One region of the Thalassospira sp. SM2505 genome, then DNA from elsewhere that is predicted to be linked to it. Evidence: riboswitches for the same ligand, from Rfam matches in the RefSeq annotation. Region 1 holds a riboswitch; each other region holds the start of a gene.

Region 1 (5,835 bases):
AAGCCGCACGTGCCGGAGAAGCCGGAAAGGGCTTTGCGATTGTCGCGACCGAAGTCCGTGGATTGGCCAATCGCGCAACCGAAGCAACTTTGGAAATCGGCAAGCTGGTTCGTAAGATCCAGTCACAAGCCGATAGTGCCGATCGTGACATGAAAACCAATGCGGGCTCTGCTTCTGATCTGGAATCAGATGCCAATACACTTCTGACAAGAACCCAGCATATCCTTGATATTTCGACCGAAGGACAGTCCGCAATGTCGATGGCTGCCATTCTTAGTGAAATAGAACTAGCCAACCTTGAAGAACTTGAACTCAAGCTTGCCGTCTATCGGGTTTTCATGGGGCTATCGGATGCAACCGAAGCAGACTTTCCGCCGGAAACCGACTGCCGATTGGGGCAGTGGTATTACGATGGCAGTGGCCACGGTCTTTTTGCCGATATGGTTGATTTCAAGGCGCTTGAAATCCCGCATCGCCAAGTCCACGACAATGCCCGCAAAGCCGTGAGCTTTTATCGTCAGGGGCAACTTGATCTTGCCCTTCAGTCCTTGCAAGCCATGGAACATAACAACCTTGATGTCATGCAGCGCTTGCGCAACATGATCCGAAAGGACCGGGCGGCCCAAGCAGCCCGGTCAAGCACATCTTTAACGGACGCGGCGTAACGTCTTTACATATTTTCAGGCCAACATCCTCCGGCGATATTTCGGACCAGAGGATGTCGGCCTGATACCTTTAAGCCTGCTTCTCACATGGCGTATCGCGAGTAATCCCGATGTCTCCGAAGCTTGCCATATTATTGTGACACTGTGCCGCAGCCCGGACAATCAACCCGGCAAGCACGGCTCCGGTGCCCTCGCCCAGACGAAGGTCAAGATCAAGCAACGGACGCTTTCTGATCCGGTCCAGCAATAACCTGTGCCCCGGCTCCGCTGATCCATGCCCGACCATGCAATGCATCAGGCTTTTGGAAGATGTTTCATGCAGTGTGGCCGCTGCCGCACTGCATATAAACCCGTCAAGCATAACCGGAATGCTTAGCAGCCGGGCGGCGATAATCGCCCCGGCCATCGCAACGATTTCCCGGCCTCCGACACAGCGCAAAACGTCCAGACCATCTTTCACCGACATATCGTGGCAGGCTTTTGCCTGCTTCACGATATTGATCTTCCGCTTGTACTGATCGCGGTTGATACCTGTTCCCGATCCTACCCAGTCGCCCGGCGTACCATCCCACATGATATGGCAAATTGCCGCAGCAGATGTTGTATTCCCGATCCCCATTTCCCCCGGGCACAGGAACGAGGCATCCGGGTTCACTGCCTCCATGCCGATACGAAAAGCATCAACGCATTCATCTTCGCTCATCGCTGCTTCAACGGTGAAATCACGGGTCGGACGGTCCAGATCAAGGGCTCGCACTGTCACCTCGGCCCCAAGTTCCGTACTGAACTGATTGATCGCGGCCCCGCCCTTTGCAAAGTTATCAACCATCAATGCCGTGACGGACGGTGGAAAAGCAGAAACATCATGCTGCACAATTCCATGGTTTCCTGCAAAGACACAAACTTGCGGGTAATCCATTTGCGGAACGTCACTTTGTTGCCACCGGCACAACCAGAAAACAATTTCCTCAAGTCTGCCCAGGCTGCCGCGCGGCTTTGTCAGTTCAAGGTCCCTTTGCCGTGCCTTGATCACCGGCCCTTCATCGGCCATCGGCAATGACCCGAGCAACGCCCGGATATCATCAAGCGACTGGATGCCCTCTGAAATATTTGTCTTTTCGTGCTTTGCACGGGTTTCCAACATTCAACCTTCTCCTGGAAAGGCAAGATTGCGGCAGTTCTGCCACGACCTTTTCCATCGGCACACAATCTTGTTGAAACGTGTTTTACTCGTCTTCTGGCTCCCGGTCGGAACGCTCCAAACTGCCTTCCCGAATGGATTGCTCATTCAGTGACTGCCGCTCTGGCATTGTTTGCAGCATACCGGTTACAGCGGCGGGACCGCTGCGGATTTTCACCGCATTCCGTTAGCAAAACTCACTATTCCCCAAAGGCAAAAGGCCACGGCCACGGACCTTGATCCAACCCCCGTGACCTTTCGCTCAATGCGGGTAACCGATGGATTAAGACACCAGCACCAGCCCGTGAACTTGATCATCGTCAAATCGCTTGGCGCGATAAAAGCCCGACCAGTTTGACTTGACCAGCATCAAGTTCGCCTCTTTTCGCAAATGATAATTGTTATCACAAATATTCCCGCACCGATTATTCGGCGAAACAGGCGGGCCGTATTCGCAACCCCGTCTGTTTTACCGCAACCGCCATTTTTTGATCTGAAAGGTAGGAATATGTTCAAGAAACCCGTTCTTCTGACCGCCGCACTGGCATCGTGTCTTGCAATCTCGGGCAATGCCTTTGCAACTGATGATGCGGAAATCAGGGGCCTTGAGAATGTCAAACAGTTTACACTTGATCATAATGAACGACTGATCTCGCAGGCAGGCTTGCTTGAAAATGCAGTGTCTGCCTATGCCGATATCATCGCATCACATGATGGAAACTATGCTGCTGCCTGGCAGGCCAAAGGCCCTGTTCTGGCCGGTCAGATACAAAATATCCGAACACTCTGGCTAGAAGCATCCAACCAGTATGAAACCATTGAAGGTATCGTTGCCGGGATCCCTGAAACCGCAAAATATGACCTGATCCTTGATGCTGGCAATCCCGGAACCGAAAACGAGGATATCGCCCAATACGATCTGACACTCCCTGACGGAACCGTGCTTTCCCGGCCGGGAAACCTTTTCCACGGCATCACGGAACCCCTGTTCTGGGGCATGGAGGAAAGCCATATCAAGCTGGTCGCAGACCTCAATGACGATGGCAAACAAGCACCGGGAGAAATGCTTTTTGATGCCAATCTCGGACTTGGTGCGGCACAGGCCCTGACGCACTGGGCCAAAAAATTGCATAGCGACATGTCGGTCTGGAAGCCGAACCGTGACGATGCCTTTACCTCGGTTGTGACAATGACACCAACAGTTGGCGACTATTTCGGTGAGTGGAAGGAATCCCAGTTCATCACCGGAGAAGTCGGTGCCTTTGTCGCGCAAAGCCGCCTTGCCGATGTTCAGGGGATCATGGGCGGGTGCAAAAAAATGTATTTCAACGCCATCTCGCCAGTTGTTTCCGCTGATAATCCCGACCTTGATAGCCGGATCAAATCAGGCTTCGAAGAACTTCTTTCGCTGGTTGAGGATACCTATGCCCGCGAAAAGTCCGGTGAAAAATTCGGCATTGAAGAAGCCGATGCACTGGGCAACGAGGCCCAGGATATTGCCGACCGGATTGTCGCAATGATCCTGCAGGCCGCAGCCCAGAACAAAGTCAATATCCGCGGCTAATTTGTCCCGCATCAATCAAGCCGGCGGACATTGAAGTCCGCCCGGCTTGACGACCAGCAAGAACAGCCATGACGACAAAAAACACAACTTTCCCGCTTTCAACTGTCCAGTACGTTCCTGCACGTGCAGGTGTAATGAGCCTGATCCGCGCGAACTCGCGGATGCAGGTTCTGACATATCTTTTTGCCCTCCTGCTTGGCACCGGACTTTATCTGGAATTCTTCGCCGGACATAACTGGAACGCTGGTGAAACTGTTTTGCTGTTTCATCTATTTGTCGGGCTGATTTTTACTGTCCTGTTTCTTGTCTGGGTCGCGAGCCATATCAAACAGGGTCTCGCGACAAGTCAGCGCAAAATATTCACCGGACTGAGCTGGTTGCTGATCGCAAAATACATTCTGATCATCGCAACCGGATGGCTGATGGTCGTGCCCCCTGCAATCTACCTGACCGGGAAAATCTGGTTCTGGCAGTTCGAAACAACCTATCTCCTGACTTTTCTGCATTTATGGGGGGCCGTCACTGCCATGATCGGTCTGGTTATTCATCTGGGGTTGCGGCACTGGTGCAACCCGACCCCGCATTCAAACCGGGGGGAGAAATGAAAAGACAACTCAAAGCCAATCTCCCGCTTTTGATATCTGGCTGTATCATTGGCATCCTGATTGTCGTTTCCCTTTATCTTCTACGCCCTCCCGCGCCGGAACCGGGCATCGACCTTGTCAATATCCCGTTCTATCAGTTGCCCTTTGGACCGGATGAAAATGGTGCAGAACGGCCTTTCTGGCCGTCGCGACTGCAAACCGATAACGGTCGTCTTGTCGATCCGTCAAAAATTCAGTCCGCCGCAACCTGTGCCACCTGTCATCAAAAGGAATTTGATGAGTGGGCCCCGTCGCTGCATGCCATAGCCGGTCGCGACACAGTTTACGAACGCGCTGTAGAGGCCAATGAAAACTTGCACCGTGACGGGATCGAACGTGCACGGTTTTGCGAAGGATGTCATGCACCGGGTGAAGTTCTGGCAGGACGTACCAATCGCTTCAAATCTGTCATGCCTTCAGACGCCGAGACCGAAGGGATCAGTTGCGTCATGTGCCATACCGCTACCCATGCCGACCCTCTTGAAGGCAATGGGGCGCTTACCCTAGCTGTGAATACCGGTGTCGATCAACTCTCCAACCCGATGATCCTTGCCGCACCGCGTGATCATGCCCGTGCCTTTGGTGCAGCCAAGACCAATGCCCTGATTGCCAGCGCTGATTTCTGCGGCGGATGCCATACCGAAAACTATGATCAATCGATGTCCAAGGCGACAACAAGACAACATGTCCAAAGCACCTTTGTCGAATGGCGCGACAGCTGGTACGCCCAAAATGACATCACTTGTCAGGACTGTCACATGGCGCCGGATCCGGCATCCTATGTTCGACAAATCCGCGACGGGGACATTCGCAAACCTGAACGCTATGCCCATAACTTTGTCGGGGCAAATTACCTGATGTTTGATACCTCTCTTGGATCAAACCTGACATGGTTACGCGGCGGGATATTGCCAGGACTAACCAAAGAACAAAACACTCGCCTGATTGAAAAACAGGGAACGGCAACATCAGCCCTGTTGCGCGCTGCTGCCGGACTTGCCCTGAAAGGCAGTCACATTACCGATAACCGGCTCGTTTTTGACATCGCCGTACAGAATCTTGGTGCTGGTCACAACCTGCCAACAGGTGTGATCGATCAGAAATATATGTGGCTTGAAATTGTGGTTTCGGACGCAAACGGCTCGGTGATCTATCATTCCGGCAGCTTCGATACCGAACGCGGGCAAACCGATCCAGACGCGGTTATCTGGCGCGAAGACTTTCGCGACAGTGCGGGCAATCGCATTCCCGATCATCTGACTTTCATAACCGCAGAGATAACGCATCTGCGCAAAGGCGTCCCCCCAAAAGGCGAAGACATCGTTACCTATGACGTTGCGCTTTCCGGTGACAACACCGGCCCTTACCAGATCACCGCACGTCTCTGGTACCGGGTCGCCACCCAGGAATTTATCTTCAACACATTGAAGACCGACCTGATTGTCCCTCCCTTCGAACTTGTCAGCGCAACGTTCAGTCTTCCTCCAGATAAAAAGGTACGGCCATGACCCCCTGTATTTTCCGATTGGCTTTACTGACCTTCGTGATCATCGCAGCCCCGCTATCAAACGGTTTTGCTCAACCAAACCTTGCCTGGCAGGATGCCGAAGAATTACAGAGCACAAGTGCCTCTCTGATCCGGGTGATGTATCGGCCTGTTGATCATGCTCTGGAAGAAAAGGTGGCAGGCAAACTGGCCAGAATTCAGTCGCTTTGGAACGACCATCTTGCCGCCTCCTTTGAAATCGCTGTTCCGGATCAGGCCCGCACTGTTTCCGACGC
Region 2 (5,835 bases), 570 kb from region 1:
GAAATAACATCATTCACCGCATCCCATGCCGGATCGGCAGTGAGGGTGCCATTGACCAGATCACGGGCCAGAAGTTCGATGCGTTCGACCGTATCACCCGTCGTGCGCCAGGGCCCGATATCCTGATCATCATAGGCGGCAAGAATATCGGGCTTGGCACCTGGCCAGAATTCAGCGAATGCGCAATCAAGCGGGTCAAATTGCGGATCGGCAAGAATATCTCTGGCGATTGCCCGATGCAGCGATGCCTTTGGTCCCGTATCAGCACCGCGTGGCAAGCGCGCCAGCGCGACCAGAAGATCAGTCAGAAGATCACCCTCAGGGGCCTTGCCAAAGATATGCAGGCCATCGCGGATTTGCAGTTCCTTGAGCTCGCACAGATAGTTATCAAGCTTGGCCAACGCGCTTTCTTCGTCTTCACCGGCTTCGATTCCGCAATCACGATCAAGGCCAATGCGAATGGCAAGCTCAAGAATATCGCGTTTGAGGATCACCAGACGGCGCGGATCGACCGCAGCAGCGTCATAATATTCGTCCACCAGTGCTTCGAGATCCTTGAGCGGGCCATAGCTTTCCGCCCGCGTCAGGGGCGGGGTCAAATGGTCAAGGATCACGGCCTGTGCCCGGCGTTTGGCCTGCGTGCCTTCGCCCGGATCATTGACGATAAAGGGATAGAAATGCGGGGTTGGGCCAAAGACCGCCTCGGGGAAGCAATCCTCGGACAGTGCCAGTGACTTGCCCGGTAACCATTCCATATTGCCGTGCTTGCCAAAATGAATGATCGCATCGACGCCAAACACATGGCGCAGCCAGATGTAAAAGGCGAAATAGTTATGCGGCGGCACCAGATCGGGCGAGTGATAGCTTTCAAGCGGATCAATATTATAGCCGCGCGCAGGCTGCAACCCGACCACCACATTGCCCATCGGCAGGATCGATAGCGCAAAGCTGTCCTGATCGGACAGATAAAACGGATCGGTCTTCGGGTCGCCCCAGGCATCCGTCACCTGATCCCGAATGGATTTTGGCAATTCCTCAAACGCGGTCCGGTATTTTGCCATCGGCAAGGTCACGCGTATGTCGCGTCCGGCAAGGGATTTGAAATCGTTGGTCGGTCCGGCCTTCACCGCCGAAATCAGGGCGTCGCCATTATCGGGCACATCGGTAAGCTCATACCCCTCTGCCTGCATGGCACACAGGGTTTCAATCATGCCAGCCGGGGTATCAAGCCCGACACCATTTCCCAGACGGGCATCCTTGTTGGGATAGTTCGCCATGACCATGGCGATCTTGCGGTGCGGGGCATCAGTGGTACGCAGCCTGATCCAGTTGGCGGCAAGTTTGGCCGTGAAGGCCACGCGATCACGTACCGGGATATATTTGACCAGATCGATCTGCGTCAGGTCGTCCTTGCCCGCCGATCCCTTGAACGAAATGGCACGTGCCAGAATACGGCCGTCAACTTCGGGCAGGGCGACATTCATCGCAATATCCCGTGCGGCCAAGCCGTTCACGCCATCGCGCCAGGCTTCTTCGCTGCCACCCGACAGCACCACCTGAAAGACCGGGGCATCGACTGTATCAAACGGCCCGTCAAGTCGTTCCGATCCCGGAACGGAAAGCGCAAACCCGGTGGTATTGAGGATCAAATCGGCGCATGTTTCCGATAACCAGTCACTAACCAGCGCACTTGCCACCGGGTCCTTAAGGCTGGCGACAAAAATTGGTAATGGATTGAGATGGTTGACACAAAGTTCTTCAACCAGTGCGTCAATTACGTCGAGATTCCCGGCCTGCACCAGGGATCGATAGAAGATTACCGGTGTAACCGGTTGATCTTTAACCCAGTTTGACCGGATTTCATCAAGATTTGCGTGGGATTTTCCCGGCCAATAGCCACCCGCCTTGACCAAAGGGGCGGCTGGGGACCAGTTCCAGCTCACATTTACATTTAACTTTTCATATATAAGGCGAAGTAAATTCTCGGAATTTTGCGGGCCACCTTCAATCAGATAGCGCCAGATATGCTGATATTCACTGCCTCTGAGCGTCGAAAGCGAAAGCAGTTCGGCATCGGGTTGATCATCACCCGGCAGCAGAACCAATGGAATGTCCCTGGTGCGCGCCATGGCAACCAGTTGCTCGACGCCATATTCCCAGTAACCGCGCCCGCCCAGAATGCGCACAATGATGAATTTGGCATCGCTTAATACATCATCGACATACAGATCGACCGACATATTGTGGCCAAGCTGCAAAAGGCTGGCCAGACGCAAGGATGGAACGTCATCACCAAAGGCATCGATCAACCGCGCCTGCGCCCCGGCAAGACAGGCAAGCTCGGACTCGGCAGCAGACAGGATCACGACATCCCCCGGTTCCTGACCAAGGTCCACCGCCTCGCTGCCATCGGTAACCATTCCGGGCTGAGCTGCCAAAAGATGCATTTGAAATTCCGTCTTTTACGTCGTCAAAGGCATCGATACCGGATGCAAAACACCCGGTATCGATCAGATTAATCTGTCTTTGGAAAGACGGCCTCAGGCCGCCTTGATCGCGGTCTCGATGGCGGCGCGATCCAGTCCATGCAGACCGATCACCACCAGCTCGGAGCGGCGGTTTTCCGTTTCTGCCCACGGGCGATCAAAGTAACGCTGGAAACGTTCGCCAACACCCTGAACCACATGGCGCATCGGCTTGCCGGGGATATCAAGGAAACCCTTGATGCGCAGAACATCAAACTGGCGGACAACATCGACCAGGCGCTTTTCCAGAGCCGCCGGATCATTGACCGCATCAAGCGACACCACAAAGCTTTCAAAGTCATCGTGATCATGCTCATGACCATCGTCGTGATGGCTTGGGCGGCTATCAAGGTCATCTTCGGCAGCGGCACCAAGCCCCAGCAGAATGGCGTTTTCAACGCGGGAATGTTCGGTTGCGATAATCTTGACCGATGGTCTTTTCAGCTCTGCCCGAATGTCGGCTTCGACCTTGGCGCGTTCTTCGTCGGTCAGAAGATCGGTTTTGTTCAAAACCACCATATCCGCGCAATGAAGCTGTTCTTCGAACAATTCTTCAAGCGGGCTTTCATGGTCAAGATTTTCATCAGCCTCGCGCTGTGCCTGAACCGCATGATGGTCATGGGCAAACAGACCGTCGCGCAGGGCCGCGCCATCAAGAACCGCAACCACCCCGTCCACGGTCACACGCGACCGGACTTCCGGCCAGTTAAACGCCTTGACCAGCGGTTTCGGCAAAGCCAGACCAGATGTTTCAATCACGATGTGATCAGGCGGTGTTTCGCGATCAATCAGCCCGCGAATGGTCGGCAGGAAATCATCTGCGACCGTGCAGCAAATGCACCCGTTTGCCAGTTCAACGACATCATCCTCGGCACAACCTTCGATGCCGCAGCCATTGATGATACCACGATCAACACCAAGATCGCCAAATTCATTGATGATCAGGGCGATACGTTTGCCATTGGCATTTTCCAGCATGTTGCGGATCATGGTTGTCTTGCCCGCACCCAGAAAACCGGTGATAACCGTTGCCGGGATTTTTCCCAATTGCGCCATCTTATAAATCCTTAAAAATCAATACATTAACTTGTTATTTGACCTGCATCGGGATGCCTGCGACCACCAGTGTCACCCGATCAACCAGTTCAGCGATGCGTTGATGCAGCCGTCCGGCATGGTCACGAAAGGTCCGTGCCATTGCATTTTCCGGAACAATGCCGAAACCGACTTCGTTTGATACCAGCAAAACCGGAATCTTCAATGTCGGGATCAGTTCGCAAAGCTGATCAAATTCCGCATCAATGTCGCGATCTTCAAGCATCAGATTGGTCAGCCACAAGGTCAGGCAATCAACCAGAACCGGCTTTGCGCCCGTTCGGTTGCAGGTTGCAAGCGTGCCACAAAGATCAAGGGGTTCCTCAATCGTTTGCCAAAGATCGCCGCGCGACTGTTTGTGAAGGTCGATGCGGTTGGCCATTTCATCATCCCATGCCCGACCCGTCGCGACATAAATCCCGCCACCGGCATGATTGATGATGTTTTCGGCAAACCGACTTTTACCCGATCGTGCACCACCAAGGATCAGGTGCGTCCCGCCAAGCGGGTCATTTTGGGTCATTGTCTGTTCCTCGCCATGGCCTCCCACCGAGGCCCGATTGCGTCGCCACCGGTTTTTGATTGGTGACACCTTCGGCTGGTTTCCTGGCTGCGGGCATGAAAGCAATCCGCCTTCCCGGTTTCCCGGTGGCTGATGAACGACCTTGCGTCCATCTGGATCACCCAACCCGATACAGTTGCGGGGGCAGCATCGGCATCGCACCGATTTCCCATCACCGAACGGTGCGCCGAACCTAACAGGTTTGGTTCTGAACCCAAAGGGCATTCTCCAATTGGCGAAGCACCCTAATCGAAAGGTCAGTATTTGTAAGAATTGTCTTCTTGAGGGGAGCCCTCCTTTAAGAGAACATAATATTATCACGCTGGAATTAGAGTGAGACAAAATCACCTTCCAGTGGGATCGCCGGGACAAAAACCATCATAACCCGGTGTGCCACAGAAAAAATGTGGCAACTGGATCTTGGGGTTAACTGGAATTTTTCATAATCAGATGGCAGTTTCTGCACAACTATCGAAAATCCGAAAACCGAACACGCCAAGCTGGGTTACATCGTCCCGAAAGGATATGTGGCTTGGCTTGCTTGAACGTTTGAACTCTGAAAATCGCGCGTTTCAGACCTTTTTGCACGAATATGCGACGGATTCAGAGATCACGCTTTCGCGGCGTGATGTTCGCAACATCTTTGCGCTTGATGCCTCCAAGGGCGTGATTGGAACCATTATCTGGTCCCATTCCCGAGGCATCCGTGTGAATGCATTGTCACTGCTTGTCCGCGACCTTCCGACATTGATTACCCTGATGTCGATTTCCGATTTCGGCGAAGAAGAGCTGAACGAATTGCTGGCCCAGCCGGGCATTTCGGTTCCGACCGCAAGCAAAATGCTCTCGGCCTGCGGCAAGACCTATTGCGGCATGCCAGCAGCCATTATCGACGACAATGTTATTCAGGTGATTGAAAATACGGCATTGTCCGAAGATTTTCCGAATGTTGCCAATTTGCGCAACAAGTCGCGCAGCCGTCCGATGCCCTATTATGAGGCCTATCTTCAGGACGTGACCGCGATCTGCGAAAAGTATGACATTTCGGCAGATCTACTTGATCGATATCTGGCCGAACAGGCTTTTGACGATCTTTCCCCAAAAGCAGAACTACAATCGGCCTGAACGCGACCATCCGGAAATTGATCCGGCCAGAACCAGAAACGGCATCATCTCAAACGGGATAGATGCCGTTTCTGGATCTGCAGGGCCGAGATGGTGACACCACAGTTTCCGGTTTTAGTAAGTTTGATTAACACCGGTGATCCGCCAGCCGGGCAGATCAACCCCGTCAATATATTCAAGCTTGGTCAGGCTCAGCGTATCAATATGAAATGACAGGGCCGCCTCAAGCGACAAGCCAAGGGCATTGGCCATGATCGCCCGGATCGTTCCGCCATGAATGACCGCAACGATATCGCGCCCGGCCCAGTATCGGTTCAGACGATTGAAAATCGGACCAACCCGGTCGACCACATCGGCGAAGCTTTCGCCATTGGGTGGTTGCTGACGGGCGAAATCGGTCCAGAACTGCGTGGTTTCACCTTTGGGAAGATCATTCCAGTGCTGCAGCTCCCACGCGCCGAAATGCTGTTCGGAAAAGCCGCTTTCGCGCGTTGGCACAACGTCTTCGTCAATAACTTCCTGAAGCTT
Region 3 (5,835 bases), 290 kb from region 1:
CCCAGGACCACAAGGCGGTTGGCGAAGGCGATACGGGTCCGAATACAGGCGGCATGGGTGCCTATTCCCCGGCCCCGGTTTTCACCGATGCGGTCGAAGCCAAGGTCATGGAACAGATCATCGTCCCGACCGTCAAGGGCATGGCCAATGAAGGCCATCCGTTCAAGGGTGTGCTGTTTGCCGGTCTGATGATTGACGATGAAGGCAACCCGAAGCTGATCGAATACAACATTCGTTTCGGTGATCCGGAATGTCAGGTCCTGATGACCCGTCTGAAATCAGACGTTCTTGATATCCTTGATGGTGCGGCGACCGGCACGCTTGATAAAGTCAAACCGGAATGGCATGACGAAACCGCGATGGTGGTTGTCATGGCAGCAAAGGGCTATCCGGGGTCTTATGAAAAAGGCACCGAGATCAAAAATGTCGCGGCCGCGGATGCCATGGACAAGGTCAAGGTTCTGCATGCTGGCACCAAAATGGATGGCGACAAGCTGGTTGCGACCGGTGGTCGCGTTCTTGGCGTAACCGCACGCGGCACGACCGTTACCGAGACCCAGCAACGCGCCTATGAGGCCGTTGATGCAATTGATTGGGAAGGTGGTTTCTGCCGCCGTGATATCGGCTGGCGCGCAGTTGCCCGCGAACAGGCATAAGCCGTTCCAGATCGGATTTCCAAAAGACCGGGTTACGCAACCCGGTCTTTTTTTATGCCCGCATGGCCCGATGTTCCGACGTGATAGCGGATATGACAGCGGCCCTGATCATCAATTTCGATATCGGCGGCAACCCCGAAAACATCGCGCAGATTTTGCGCTGTTAAAATCTGTTCCGGTGTTCCGACCGCAATCAGTTTGCCACGATCCATCATCGCTATGCGGTCACAGAACATCGCGGCATGGTTCAGATCATGCAGGGCGGCCACCACCGTCACCGGAAGCGCGCGCACCAGTTCAAGCAATCCCAACTGATGATGGATGTCGAGATGGTTGGTTGGTTCATCAAGCAACAAAAAGTCAGGCTGCTGGGCCAGGGTACGTGCGATATGCACCCGCTGCTTTTCCCCGCCCGACAGGGTCTGCCACATACGATCTGCCATCTGGGACATTTCGACACTGCCAAGCGCATCCGCAACGATTTCATCATCACGTTCAGACCATGGTGAGAGCAAACTCAGATATGGCGTTCTGCCAAGCGAAACCGCTTCGCGTACCGTGATGCGGTCAATCGTATCGGCCTGCTGTTCAACAAAACCGATCTGTTGCGCCAGATTGCGACGCCCGATCTTTTTCATGGCCTGACCAACAAGCAACGCCTGCCCTGTTGACGGCGCACGAATACCGGCAAGAACCGTCATCAGGCTGGTTTTGCCCGACCCGTTCGGCCCGATCAGCCCCAGAAATTCACCCCGCTCCACGCTGAGTGACACATCACTGATGATTTTCTTGAACCCGGCATTCCAGCCGACATTGCGCAATTCAAGGGTCATCGCAGAACCCTTCCATGACAAAGGATAAGCGCAAAGGCCGGTGCCCCGATCAGGGCTGTGATCACCCCGATTGGCAATACCTGACCATCAAGAATGATGCGCGACACGATATCAGCCGCCACCAGGAACATTGCCCCGATCAGGGCGGATACCGGCAACAACAGCCCGTGGCGCGTTCCGACAAAAAAGCGCGCAGCATGCGGGATGACCAAGCCAACAAACCCGATGGAACCGACGATACTGACCATCACGGCGGTCATGGATGCCGCAACGGCAATCAGGACCACGTAAACCCGGCGCACCGGCACACCAAGCGATGCAGCTGACTCGACACCAAAGGTAAAAGCATCAAGCGCACGCGCATACCAAAGACACACCAGCAATCCGATCACCGCGACCGGAAGCGCAAGATAAACATCGGGCCAACGCACCCCGCTTAGATTCCCGAGCAACCAGAACATGATGCCGCGTGCCTCGTCTGCGGTCGCGGCCTTGGTGACGATGAATGATGTCAGCGCGTTAAAAAGTTGGGATCCGGCAACACCGGCCAGAATAATTGCCCCGGCACTCCGTCCCGCCGGAATAGCCAAAAGCGCAACAAATCCGAATGCCACCAGTGCACCGACAAAGGCCCCAAGGGACAGGGATACCATCCCCGCACCAAAACCAAGGATCGCAACACTGACCGCACCGGTCGATGCACCTGCCGAAATACCCAGCAAATAGGGATCGGCCAGACTGTTGCGCAACAGCGCCTGCAAAACCGCACCAGACAACGCCAGCGATGCACCACAAGCGGCGGCCACAAGCGCCCTTGATATGCGGTAATTCCAGATGATCCCCCCATCAATCGGATCAACGTCGAAACCGGCATTCCAGATGTGATTGGCAATGGTGTGAAGAACCGTGCCAAGGGGGATTTCCGTTTCCCCCTTGGCGGCGGCAATCGCAATCACACCAATCAGCAAGACCAGTGCGAAAAAAACCGCACCGGTTCGCACAAGATATGCCCGTCCCGCCCGTCTTTGTGCAGGCGGATGAACTGGCGTTTTTTCAAACATTGAATTCTCCGGGCATATCGAACGCCTTTGCCTTATGCGATCAGTTCAAAGCACTTAGTCGTTCGACGGCCTCGGCCAGTGTTTCAATCCCCTCGATCAGGCGGATTGTCGGATCCATCGACTGGGCATCCATCACAACGATATTGCCGTTTTTCACCGCCTTCATCTGGCTTGTGACAGGGTCGGTTTTCAGGAAGTCCATTTTGACCTGCCAGTCATCTGCCGGGAAACGGCGACGCCCCATCTTGCCGATCACGATGATATCGGGATTGGCACGTGCAATGGTTTCCCATCCAACGGTCGGCCATTCTTCCGGACTATCGATGATGTTGGTCACACCAAGTTTGCCTGCGATATAACCCGCTGCGCCATTTTTACCAGCCACATAGGGATCGCTTTTGATCTCGGCACTCGAAAACCAGAAAACGGCAGATACATTATCATGTCCGCTTTCCTTCACCTGTTCCAGCGACCGGGCTTCTCGGGCCTGTAGTTTCGCTATCAGGGCTTCGCCGCGATCCTCGACATCAAAGATCTGCGCAAGATCGGTGATCTCCTGATAAATCAGGTTCATGGTAAAATCGTCATGGCGGACACCGTCGCCGCCACCCGTATTGTCCTTGCCGACGCAATCGGCCGGTGCGGTATAAACCGGGATGGAAAGTTCGTTGAACTGCTCGGTGGTTCCGACAATCCCCTTGGGACCGACATGCCATTGATACTGGGTGGCAACCAGTTGCGGCTTTTGCGCAACCACGGTTTCAAATCCCGGATCATTATCGGCCAGACGCGGAACGGTTGCGTTCACATCCTTGAATTCATCCATAACCGGGCCAAACCAGACACCGGTCCCTTTGACCTTGTCGGCAAGTCCCAGTGAATAAAGGATTTCTGTTGTGCTTTGCCCAAGGGACACGACGCGGTCCGGCGCAGAATCAAACTGAAGTACGGTCCCGCAATTGCGGATCTGAAGCGGATATTCGGTTGCAGATACACTTGCGGCAGATGCCATAGAACCAGCGGCAAACACCCCGACCGCCAGCGCACGTTTATAGTGATTGATCACTTCGACTTCCTTTCACCGATGCACTGGCCAGGATCAGGTTTCCCTGCTCCAAACACAGCACACCACAAATGTTATGTTATAACATAACGATCACGTTTCTACTGTCAAGGGACTGGCAAAAGTGTCGGGAAATGGCGGAAGATGTCGGGGTCAGAGCTCAGGTCAAACCTTGGCGAGCTCCCGAAGACCGGGACATAAGCCGACATTCTCCGGGGCACCCCGCCCGGTCCGTCGCATTCATGTCGGCAGGTCTCCTGGCTCGCGGGTCATCATGCTTTTCCTGGCCTTCCCGGGTTGGTTCCCAGTGGCATTGGTCAGAAAAACACTCACCGCCTACAGTTGCGGGGGCAGCTTCGGTTAATGACCTGTTTGACAGGTCACGTCGAATTCCCTTTATCCGATATCCGGATACCGACATCTGACGGTTAGATTAAACCAAAATGCCGGTCAAGGAAATTGGCCAATCACCAGTGGCATTTATGCAAGGGTCCATGCATAAAAAGCAGTCGACACGACCTTGAATTTGCCATGTTTCATCCCGATTACCTCCACACTGTCCGGTATCCTTGCCCGACACGTGAAACCATTGGAACATGATACAAATGACGACTTCTGTGGAACGCAGACGCTTTTTGAAATCCATCGCGGCAGCCGGGCTGATCCTGCCGGGGCTGTCGATCTATCAAACGGCATTGGCAGAAGTTCCGGGGCTTGATCTTGGCAATCCCCAACCGTTCGAGTTTGCCGATCTGATTGCGCGCGCCAAATCCATGGCGCAGGCCGCATATGAGCCCCCCGTGGCCCCGAACCCGGAAATTGTCGGGCGGATTGACTATGACACCCATGGCAAGCTTCACTACAAACGCGATCATTCGCCGTTTTCTGACGGGTCGGGCACCTATCCGGTGACCTTTTTCCATCTGGGCATGTATTTCGCCAAACCGGTCCATATGTATCTTTTGGAAAACGGTGTAGCACGCGAAGTTATCTATAAGCCCGATTACTTTGACATGCCCGAAGACAGCATTGCCCGCCAGTTACCGCCAAACAGCGGCTTTGCCGGTTTCCGCCTGCATGAAAACCAGTCGCGTGATGACTGGAAAACCCAGGACTGGGCAGCATTCCTTGGCGCATCCTATTTCCGGGCAATCGGTGATGAAGGACAATATGGCCTGTCTGCGCGCGGGATTGCCGTGAATACGGCAACTTCGGTGCCCGAAGAGTTTCCGGACTTCCGGCAGTTCTTTATCGAACCTGCAAAAAATGCCGAAGACCCGGTGACGATCTATGCCCTTCTGGATGGGCCAAGCATCACGGGTGCGTATAAATTCCTGCTCTATCGCGGTCAGGGCGTGACCATGGATGTGGAAAAGCATCTGTTTGTTCGCCGCGATATCGAACGCCTTGGCATTGCCCCGCTGACCAGCATGTTCTGGTATTCCGAACAGAACAAATCATTCCGCTTTGACTGGCGCCCGGAAGTCCATGACAGCGATGGTCTTGAACTGTGGACAGGAAGTGGTGAACGCATCTGGCGACAGCTCAACAATCCCGAAACGATCCGCGCATCGGCCTTTGCCGATCATAATCCGCGCGGCTTTGGCCTGATGCAGCGTGACCGCGATGTGAAGAACTATCTCGATGGCGTGCGCTATCACCGTCGCCCCAGCCTGTGGGTCGAACCCAAAGGTGACTGGAATGATGGTGCCGTGCAGCTGATCGAAATTCCGACGGATGACGAGATTCACGATAACATCGCGGCGTTCTGGGTGCCCAATGGCCCGGCCAGGGCAGGTAATTCCTATGCGTTCAAATACCGCCTGCACTGGCAGGCGCATAACCCGTTCCCGGTTGCGGAACTGGCGCGTGCAACGGCAACCCGTATGGGTCGTGGCGGTGAACCGGGCACCAATCGCCCAAAAGACGAAATCAAGTTTTCCGTCGAGTTCGAGGGCGATATTCTTGGAACCCTTGCCTATGGCGAGTTCCCGGAAATCGTGGTGTCGACATCACGCGGTGAAATCACCCGCACCAAGATCGAACCGATCATGGATACCCGCATCTGGCGCGCAGCCTTTGACCTTAAGGCCGCTGGCACCGATCCGGTTGATCTGCGCATGTATCTCAAACGCGGTGATGCTCCGCTCAGTGAAACCTGGATGTATCAGCACCTGCCCGCCGTCGGCAACCAGCATCAGGGCTGATGAGGTCAATCATCC

Evidence for each region. Region 1 has a riboswitch for cobalamin ahead of cobT (nicotinate-nucleotide--dimethylbenzimidazole phosphoribosyltransferase). Riboswitches for the same ligand answer to the same signal wherever they lie in the genome.
Region 2: another riboswitch for cobalamin. It lies ahead of cobU (bifunctional adenosylcobinamide kinase/adenosylcobinamide-phosphate guanylyltransferase); the one in region 1 lies ahead of cobT (nicotinate-nucleotide--dimethylbenzimidazole phosphoribosyltransferase).
Region 3: another riboswitch for cobalamin. It lies ahead of ACTU44_RS19035 (ABC transporter substrate-binding protein); the one in region 1 lies ahead of cobT (nicotinate-nucleotide--dimethylbenzimidazole phosphoribosyltransferase).

The regions. Positions count from the first base shown of each region.
Region 1 covers NZ_CM142731.1:4,336,848-4,342,682, forward strand. The annotation lists gene ACTU44_RS20280 (methyl-accepting chemotaxis protein) at 1-665, shown strand, start outside; gene cobT (nicotinate-nucleotide--dimethylbenzimidazole phosphoribosyltransferase) at 736-1,809, opposite strand; cobalamin riboswitch at 1,898-2,031, opposite strand; gene ACTU44_RS20290 (imelysin family protein) at 2,354-3,409, shown strand; gene ACTU44_RS20295 (hypothetical protein) at 3,478-4,014, shown strand; gene ACTU44_RS20300 (multiheme c-type cytochrome) at 4,011-5,561, shown strand; gene ACTU44_RS20305 (FTR1 family iron permease) at 5,558-5,835, shown strand, end outside.
Region 2 covers NZ_CM142731.1:261,441-267,275, forward strand. The annotation lists gene cobN (cobaltochelatase subunit CobN) at 1-2,447, opposite strand, end outside; gene cobW (cobalamin biosynthesis protein CobW) at 2,541-3,581, opposite strand; gene cobU (bifunctional adenosylcobinamide kinase/adenosylcobinamide-phosphate guanylyltransferase) at 3,616-4,143, opposite strand; cobalamin riboswitch at 4,200-4,389, opposite strand; gene ACTU44_RS01175 (hypothetical protein) at 4,633-5,307, shown strand; gene ACTU44_RS01180 (histidine phosphatase family protein) at 5,422-5,835, opposite strand, start outside.
Region 3 covers NZ_CM142731.1:4,051,579-4,057,413, forward strand. The annotation lists gene purD (phosphoribosylamine--glycine ligase) at 1-656, shown strand, start outside; gene ACTU44_RS19025 (ABC transporter ATP-binding protein) at 689-1,489, opposite strand; gene ACTU44_RS19030 (FecCD family ABC transporter permease) at 1,486-2,550, opposite strand; gene ACTU44_RS19035 (ABC transporter substrate-binding protein) at 2,591-3,616, opposite strand; cobalamin riboswitch at 3,844-4,047, opposite strand; gene ACTU44_RS19040 (OpgD/OpgG family glucan biosynthesis protein) at 4,219-5,820, shown strand.